Regions from separate parts of the Pseudarthrobacter sp. TAF60_1 genome, predicted to be linked through region 3. Evidence: predicted binding sites of a transcription regulator. Region 3 holds the regulator's gene; each other region holds the start of a gene.
What was found. Region 3 encodes LexA, which represses DNA repair genes until DNA is damaged. Its sites were predicted from a motif close to TCGAACANNTGTTCGA; they were not measured.
Positions count from the first base shown of each region.

Region 1: a site for LexA is predicted at 1,369-1,384, ahead of AB4Y73_RS12935 (LexA family protein). Genes of this name have one in related genera too.
Region 2: a site for LexA is predicted at 1,272-1,287, ahead of AB4Y73_RS17870 (shikimate dehydrogenase). Genes of this name have one in related genera too.
Region 4: a site for LexA is predicted at 1,226-1,241, ahead of AB4Y73_RS14940 (LexA family protein). Genes of this name have one in related genera too.

Region 1 covers NZ_JBFRDI010000010.1:80,869-83,028, reverse strand. Annotated here, with positions in the region: partial or broken gene AB4Y73_RS12940 (Y-family DNA polymerase) at 1-840, opposite strand, end outside; gene AB4Y73_RS12935 (LexA family protein) at 923-1,354, opposite strand; gene AB4Y73_RS12930 (SOS response-associated peptidase) at 2,109-2,160, shown strand, end outside.
Region 2 covers NZ_JBFRDI010000018.1:17,007-19,166, reverse strand. Annotated here, with positions in the region: gene AB4Y73_RS17875 (bifunctional sugar phosphate isomerase/epimerase/4-hydroxyphenylpyruvate dioxygenase family protein) at 1-290, opposite strand, end outside; gene AB4Y73_RS17870 (shikimate dehydrogenase) at 290-1,171, opposite strand; gene AB4Y73_RS17865 (IclR family transcriptional regulator) at 1,310-2,125, opposite strand.
Region 3 covers NZ_JBFRDI010000009.1:5,884-8,043, reverse strand. Annotated here, with positions in the region: gene AB4Y73_RS11790 (ATP-dependent DNA helicase) at 1-568, shown strand, start outside; gene lexA (transcriptional repressor LexA) at 638-1,384, opposite strand; gene AB4Y73_RS11780 (LysM peptidoglycan-binding domain-containing protein) at 1,725-2,123, shown strand.
Region 4 covers NZ_JBFRDI010000013.1:44,726-46,885, forward strand. Annotated here, with positions in the region: gene AB4Y73_RS14935 (Y-family DNA polymerase) at 1-788, opposite strand, end outside; gene AB4Y73_RS14940 (LexA family protein) at 781-1,212, opposite strand; gene AB4Y73_RS14945 (hypothetical protein) at 1,743-2,078, shown strand; gene AB4Y73_RS14950 (hypothetical protein) at 2,151-2,160, opposite strand, start outside.

The DNA of each region.
Region 1 (2,160 bases), on a different contig from region 3:
GGTCGTGTTTGGCCAGCCGGGCGGAGGCCTGCTGCCCGTACACGCTCAGGACCTGCCGGATCCCCGCGGCTGTGGTGATGGGGGTGGCGAAGGAGCGGGAGAAGATCAGCTGGTCCCGGCCGATGCGTTCCTCCTCCATCGGGATGCAGGGGGTGCCCTGGAGTTCCAGGACGGTGCGCATCATGACAATGGAGAACCGGTCCCGGATCATCACCGGGTCGGCCCTTGTCAGGTCAAGGATTGAAAAAATGCCCATCACGTTCAGCCGCTTCGTCAGCCTCGTGGCGACACCCCAGATCTCGATGACCGAGAGCCGCTCCATGAGCCGTTCGCGCTCGGGTGCGGGGATGGAGTCCCAGTGGCAGACCCCGCCGAAGGCGGGATTGTTCTTCGCCCATTTGTTGGCCAGCTTCGCCAGGGTTTTGGTGGCGGCGATGCCGACGCAGACGGGCACGCCGACGTTCCGCCGGACCGCGGTCTTCATCTCCCGGCCCAGGGCGAGGAGTTCGGCCGGGGTGCCTTTGACGCCGAGGAAGGCCTCGTCGATGCTGTAGACCTCCAGCCAGGCCGAGTAGCGGCCCAGCAGTTCCATGACCCGGGCGCTGAGAGCTCGTAGTTGCTGGACAGAGCCACGAGTCCCCATTCCCTGGCCCGGGGTGCGAGTTTGAACCAGGGCTCACCCATGGGGATGCCGAGGGCTTTGGCCTCGGGGGAGCGGGTCACGGCGCAGCCATCGTTGTTGGACAGCACGATCACGGGCCGGCCTTCCAGGGACGGGTCGAAGGCCCGTTCCGCGGAGGCGTAGAAGCAGTTCACGTCCACGTGCGCGATCTGCGGCATGTGCCGCATCAGTGCCGGCTTAGCTTAGACATCATCTTCCCCAAACAGGGTGCAAGGTTCCCGTTGGGCGGAAAAGCGCGCGTTAGACATGGTGAAGGCACCTGGTGGCGACACCCCAGATGACCAGGTCCGACAGGGTCGGCACCCGGATGTCCGGATAGGCCGGGTTCTCCGCCTGCAGCACGACCCCGGTGGGTGTGATCGGCAGCCGCTTGATCGTCAGCTCCCCGTCCAGGACGGCGATGACGACGCACCCGTCGCGCGGTTCCAGTGCCCGGTTCACGATCAGTTCATCGCCATCACTGATCCCGGCGCGTTCCATCGAGTCCCCGGAGACCCGCACCACGTAGGTGCTGGTGATGTCCTTGATCAGGTGCTCATTCAGATCGATCCGGCCGTCAAAATAGTCCTGCGCCGGCGATGGGTACCCGGCAGCGACCGGCACCGGGGATATCAGCACCGACAACAAAGAGACGCCCGCATCTATCACGCGGGGACCGACAATAACGACCACAACACACCTTTTATTCGAATATATGTTCGACTCCTTATCCTACTCTCTGACCCTGACATTGGCTCTTCTCCACCATGGGGCATCCTCTGCAGGTGGCCGGAGGAGCCAAAAGACAACGGGCAGGCCCCGGCTCCGCTGCCCACAACCGGGGACAATTCTCAGAGGTTATCCACCGCTACGGCTGCGAGGGAGCTGCCCCAATGGCTCCCATTTCCAGCCCTGGATAACCCGAATTGACCCTAGCTGTGGACAGTTCACAGTCACCGAACGCTGTCCTTGGCCCCTCGCCCCGGCCACTGACTGCCTCATGCCTGGGTCAGCTGCAAGGCCACATTTGGTGCTTCTTTAGTGTTCGGTAGGGTTGATCTTTTACGTCGTGTCCGCGCGGCGGCGGGGAGGGTCAGGAGTCTGACTATCCCCGCTAGAGCCAGGAGGACGGTGAAAGCGGCGAGTTGGCCGAGGAACATCAAAGCAGCCACCGCCAGTGTTCCGGTGTAGGTGAGGGCAAGGGTAAACGTTTCAGCATCTGGCATCGACGGCCATCTCCGGAGTAGTGGGGAAGCGAGGCGGGAGGCCCCGGTACAGGGGCGTGCTTTCCCGGTCCTGGTAATTATCTCCCGGCAGGGCAACCTCTGCCCGGAGTAAGGGAGCCTGTTTCTTATGTGGGATCAGCCACGAACCGGCTTCGTGAAGCTGCGCGGGGGAGTGGGCAGGCATTCGTATGTTCCTTGACGTGGTAAGGCAGAATGGGCCCATGTGCGGCAGATACGTGATGTCCAAAGCCACGGGTGACCTCCTGAGCTACT
Region 2 (2,160 bases), on a different contig from region 3:
AGGATGGTGTCCATACCCAGCCGCGCCATCAGCTTGAATTTTGCCTCGGCGCGGCGAAGGTTGGCGGCCAGGAGGTCTTCCGACACGCTGTCGAAGTCGCGGAACGGCTGGTAGAGGTCCAAGGTGAGGCCCAGGTCTGCCGCCATCTTGCGGACGTCCTCGGGCGTGAGGGGCGAGGTGACCAGGTCCTGCTCGAAGATTTCGATGCCGTCGAAACCCGCGATGGCGCAGGCCTGCATCTTCTCCTTCAGGGTTCCGGAGAGGCAGACTGTGGCGATTCCGGTGCGCATCAGGCAGCCACCTCTTCCTGGGCCACGAGATCCAGGAAGTGGCTGCGCATGCGGTCCGCGTCGGCTTCCAGGCCGGTGAAAATCCGGAAGGAGTCCGCCGCCTGTCCAACGGCCATGCGGCCGCCGTCCAGGACCTGGCAGCCCTTGGCGCGGGCGCTCAGTACGAGTTCGGTTTCGATGGGCCGGTAGACGATGTCCGCCACCCAGTGGCGGGATTCGAGCAGGTCCAGGTCCAGCGGGACGCCCGGGTGGGCGGCCATGCCAACGGGCGTGCAGTGCACCAGACCGTCAGCCAGCGGCATCAGCTGCGGCAGCTCCGCCGTCGTACGCGGGGTGATGGTGCGGTCCGGGAAGAAGCCGGACAGTTCGGTGGCACGCGCCGCGCAGCGGGCGGCGTCGGTGTCCACCAGTTCCAGCACCTTCACGCCGGCGGTGAGCAGGGCGTAGGCGACGGCGGACCCGGCGCCTCCTGCGCCGAGCTGGACCACGCGGTCAAGCCCGGCGTCCGGAAGGCCGGACGCCAGGGCGGCGGCGAAACCGGAGAAGTCGGTGTTGTGGCCGATGAAACGGCCGTCTTCGATGACCACGGTGTTGACGGCGCCGAGCCTGCGGGCATCCGGCGAGACTTCGTCAAGGTGCTCGAGGACCAGCTGCTTGCAGGGGTGGGTGATGTTCAGTCCATTGAAACCGAGGCTGCGGGCGGACCTGAGCAGATCGCCGACGGCGTCCCCTGGCAGTCCGAGTTCCAGCAGGTCGATGGGGCGGTAGAGGTAGCGCAGGCCCTGGACGTCGCCTTCGCGTTCGTGCATGGGTGGAGTGAGTGACGGCGTGACGCCGTCGCCGACCAGTCCCACAAGGTAGGACTCAGTTCGAATGCTCATCCGGGAAGCTCCTTTGATACGGCACGTGACGGGCGGCGGCGCTCTGGGCGGACGCGGCGGGCCAGGTGATAGGGATTACAGTACAACACTTGTTCACTTATCGCACGCATGTTCTACATGCGAACATTAGAGCCCGCTTTAGCGCTGCGGCAGCCGTGCTGCCAGTTCGGCGGCGGCCTCCTGGAGCAAGGGCACATGCGCCAGCAGGGCCTCCATGCTGAGTCGGAAAACAGGGACGGCAGTGGCCAGCGACGCGAAGGCGTGGCCCTGTGCGTTGAGCAGCGGCACGGCCACCGCGCGCATCCCGTTCTCATTTTCCTCATCCATCACGGCATATCCCTGCCGGCGGACCCGTTCCATTTCAGCGCGGAACACTGCACGGTCCGTGATGGTGTGCTCGGTGAGCGGGCTAAGCTCCAGCTCCTCAATCAGGGCCTCCCGCTCCGCATCCTCGGCAAACGCCACGAGGGCTTTGCCCACCGCGGTGGCGTGCAGGGCCCCCAGGTGGCCGGGGTCGCTGGTGACGCGGAACGTCTGCGGGCCGTCCACCTTGTTGACCGTGAGGTGGTGGTGGCCGTCCCGGACGCTGAGGATGGTGGCCTCCCCGGTCTGCTCGGTGACGCGGCGAAGGATCGGAAGGGCCGTGCCGGCGAAGCCATGGTGGTTCGAGACCCGCTGGCCCAGCTGGAAGATGCGCAGGCCCAGGTGGTAGCGGCGGCCGTCCGGCTCGTAGTCCACAAAGCCGTCCCGGGTCAGGGAACCCAACAGGCGGTAGGTGGTGCTGAAGGGAAGCTCGGCGCGGCGCGAGATCTCCGCGGCACTGGCACCGCGCGGCTCGTCACCCAGGAGGACCAACAGGCTCAGGGCCTTGCCCACCATGTCGGTGCGGTCGCCCTTGGGCGCCTTTTGTTCGGTTGAGACGTCATCGTCGGCTGTGGCTTGGTTCACACTCATACATCGATATTGCCACATTGTGAGAGCTATTTCTA
Region 3 (2,160 bases):
GGCGGCGCTGGACGAACTGGAGGCACTGATCCGTGCTTCCGGCGGCGGTGCATTGTGCCTCTTCTCATCCCGCCGTGCAGCGGAAGAGGCGGCTGAGGCGATGCGCCCCCGGCTCGGGCTCAGCATTCTTTGCCAGGGGGACTCCACCATGACGGCGCTCGTGAAGCAGTTCGCCGACGAATCCGATACCTGCCTGTTCGGCACCATGTCGCTGTGGCAGGGTGTAGATGTTCCCGGCGGGTCGTGCCGGCTGGTGGTGATTGACCGCATTCCGTTCCCGCGGCCCGATGATCCGCTTATGACTGCCCGCTCCCGCGCCGTGGCGCAGGCAGGCGGTAACGGCTTCATGGCGGTCTCAGCTACGCACGCGGCCATCCGCCTGGCCCAGGGGGCAGGCCGGCTGATCCGCTCGACGGGGGACAAGGGGGTGGTGGCCGTACTCGATTCACGTCTTGCCACGGAGCGTTACGCCGGTTTCCTTCGCGCTGCGCTTCCGCCCTTCTGGCCCACTACGGACCGCAAGACAGCATTTGCCGCCCTTGAAAGGCTGGCCGGGAAAGGCGCCTGAGAGCGCGATAGCGGCGCCCGGAATAAGGGCGTCCGGACCCTGCCGCGAGCGGTTCTGAAGCGACCGGTTCTACAGCGACCGCAGGACCGAGACGACTTTACCCATGATCGTGGCGTGATCCCCGAGGATCGGCTCGTACTGGGTGTTCTGGGGCAACAGCCATGTGTGGCCATCGCGCTGGCGGAACGTCTTGACAGTGGCTTCGTCGTCCAGCAGGGCCGCAACGATGTCCCCATTGGCGGCGTCTGCCTGCCGGCGGACCACTACCCAGTCGCCGTCGCAGATGGCGGCGTCCACCATGGAGTCGCCGGCCACGCGAAGCATAAAGAGTTCACCCTGACCCACAAGCTGGCGGGGCAGCGGCATCACGTCCTCCACCACCTGGTCGGCCAGGATCGGTCCACCCGCCGCGATGCGCCCAACCAGCGGCACCATGGCAGTGTCCATGGCGGTGGGCAGTTCGGTGACAGCACCGCCGACGCTGTGCAGGACTGCCGGCTTTGCCGAGGTGCCGTTCTTGCCGGTTCCGCCGTCCAGCGTCAGAGGCATCAGAACTTCCATGGCCCGGGGCCGCTTCGGGTCCCGGCGGAGGTAGCCCAGCTTTTCCAGCTGGGAGAGCTGGTGGGTGACGCTCGAAAGACTGGCCAGGCCCACAGTGTCTCCGATTTCCCGCATGGAGGGCGGGTAGCCGTTGTCATTGACGGAACGCTGGATGGTTTCAAGGATCTTCTTCTGACGGGCAGTGAGCCCCTTGGGGGTCCTCTGGGGCTGGCGGCCCTGCGGAGTCGCCTTGCCCTCGGCGGCTGGTGCTGCCATGTTCGCCAATGCCTTTCGGTTGCCCCGGTTCCGGTCCGGCCGTTAGTTGCCGGAATGCCCGGGCTGCTTTGAATGTCAGACCCTGCTGATCAACTACACAAGTGGCTGATCTTTGATCCAAACGTAGGCCAGCCACATGGCTTTTTCAAACATTTGTTCTAGCGAGTCTCGACAATGTTCGTTGATAAGTGCTAAAACTGAGAAAGCAAAGTTCGAATATGTGTTCTACTCATTGCCGGCGGATTCGAATATCCGCTACATGCGGAGGCCTGAGCCTTAGCGCATTGGCAACGTGGAGGCCACGCCGGGCAGCACAGTATGGTCCAGGAGGGCTCATCTCATGTCAGCTATATCTGCTTCACAGGATTCCCGTCCGCAGTTCGTTTCCGTCGAGCACCTGACGTCCCAGCAGCGCAAGGAATCCCTGCCGCCGCTCCGGCTCACCCGCAGGGGCAGGGTAGTCCTCATCGGCATCCCGTTGGTGCTCCTTGCTGCGGTCCTTCTCTCACTGGTTGGTTTTCTGACCTCTCCGGCAAAGGCGGCGGATTCAGCAGCTGGTCTGTCCGTCACCCCCACCATCACGGTGACGGTCCAGCCGGGGCAGTCCCTCTGGGCCATTGCGGGCACAGCAGCACCCCAGCGCGACGCCCGGGATGTCATTGCGGACATCGTTCAGCTGAACAACCTCACGGGCGGTGGGGTGGTGCCCGGCCAGCAGCTTTTCGTTCCCAGCCGTTAGCCGCAGGGAGGGGCCGGTGGAAGCACGGGATTCGTCC
Region 4 (2,160 bases), on a different contig from region 3:
AAGGAGCGGGAGAAGATCAGCTGGTCCCTCCCGGTCCGTTCTTCTTCCATCGGGATACATGGTGTGCCCTGCAGTTCCAGGACGGTGCGCATCATGACGACGGAGAACCGGTCCCGGATCATCACAGGGTCGGCCCGGGACAGGTCAAGGATCGAAAAAATGCCCATGGCGTTCAGCCGCTTCGTCAGCCGGGTGGCGACGCCCCAGATCTCGATGACGGAGAGCCGGCTCATCAGGCCTTCACGTTCCGGCGCGGGGATGGAGTCCCAATGGCAGACGCCGCCGAAGGCCGGGTTGTTCTTGGCCCATTTGTTTGCCAGCTTCGCCAAGGTCTTCGTGGTGGCGATCCCGACACAGACGGGCACGCCGACGTTCCGCCGGACCGCGGTCTTCATCTCACGGCCCAGCGCGAGCAGTTCGGCGGGGGTGCCTTTGACGCCGAGGAAAGCTTCATCGATGCTGTAAACCTCAAGCCAGGCCGGGTAGCGCCCGAGCAGTTCCATCACCCGTGCGCTGATGTCCCCGTAGAGCTCATAGTTGCTGGACAGCGCCACCAGCCCCCATTCCTTGGCCCGCGGGGCGAGGTTGAACCAGGGCTCCCCGAGCGGGATACCGAGCGCCTTGGCTTCGGGGGAGCGGGTGACAGCGCAGCCGTCGTTGTTGGAGAGCACGACGACGGGCCGGCCTTCCAGGGACGGGTCGAAGGCGCGTTCGGCGCTGGCGTAGAAACAGTTCACATCCACGTGCGCTATCTGCGGCATGCGCCGCATCAGCGCTGGTCTAGACATGGTGCAGGCACCGCGTGGCCACACCCCAGATGGTCAGCTCGCTGAGGCTGGGTACCAGGATGTTCGGGTAACGGGCGTTCTCTGCTTGAAGCACGACGCCGGTGGGCGTGATCCGCAGCCGCTTCACCGTGAGCTCCCCGTCGAGAACCGCAACAACCACGCAGCCATCCCGCGGCTCCAGCGCCCGGTTCACGATCAGCTCATCGCCGTCGCTGATGCCCGCGCCTTCCATGGACTCCCCGGACACCCGCACCACATAGGTGCTGGTGATGTCCTTGATCAGGTGCTCGTTGAGATCTATCCGGCCGTCAAAATAGTCCTGCGCCGGCGAAGGGAAGCCAGCGGCGACCTGCACCGGGGAGATCAGCACAGACAACAGCGAAACGCCCGCACCTATCACGCGGGGACCAATAATGACGCCCACAACACACCTTTATTCGAATATATGTTTCCTTCAGCCCGCGGCTGGATGTCTTTGACGTAGCTTACGGGTGGCCTACGACAGTCACGCCGGCTGCGCGGAAGTGTTATCTGGAGTGTTGTCCACGAGTTCACGGTTCAGTCAATTGGGGTCTGTTAGACCGGATGTCATCACAGGAACCTGCTTCAAGGAGCCGCCATGCCCTGGACCGTTCAGCGAGTGCCTCAGCGCGACGGAGTGGAGTCATGGACTGTCACTGATTCCTCATGCGAGGTCGTGGCTCCGGTCGACCGTTTCCTGGCTCATCCGGGCGCGGTCGATCGGTCACCGGGACTGTTAGGTCTTATGCCACGTATGGCTCAGGATTTGAGGATCTGGACAGGACGCATCACTAGGGTTTTGTCGACGATGCTCCTATAGGCGTCAAATTGGGTTCGAGGTTCGTTGAGCTTGCCCGCGTCTTGCCTCGTGAAGGCAGTTAGGCTGGTGCTTTCACAGCCTATTCAGGCTGCTGGCTAGCCAAGGGGGAGCGTATGGACCAGCACCAGTCTGGGGTAGTTGGATTTCACGAAGTGGATGAGTATCGAAACCCGTTGACGGCAGCGGCTGAGAGACCAGCTGAGGATGTCGTCCGGTCCGGCCCTAAGTTGAACCCGTTCATCGCCGTGCTGTGGCTGGTGGTCGCAGTGCTGGTTGTCGGCGGATTCGCATTCCTCTTGAATGCTCCTTTGTCCGTTTCGATGACTGACCGGGTCAGCATGGCTTACGTCCTGTTTTCATTTGCCTCGCCGGCTGTATTCGTCGGAATCCTGACCTTCCTGGGCCTCATGTTTTGGCATGCCGGGCAGTGGCAGCGTCGGCGCGGCTAGGTGGCGACACAAAGAGGTGGACTAGGCCGCTAACGTGGTCAGATCTACGTAGTCGGGGGGGGGGGGGGGGGGTTACATGGTG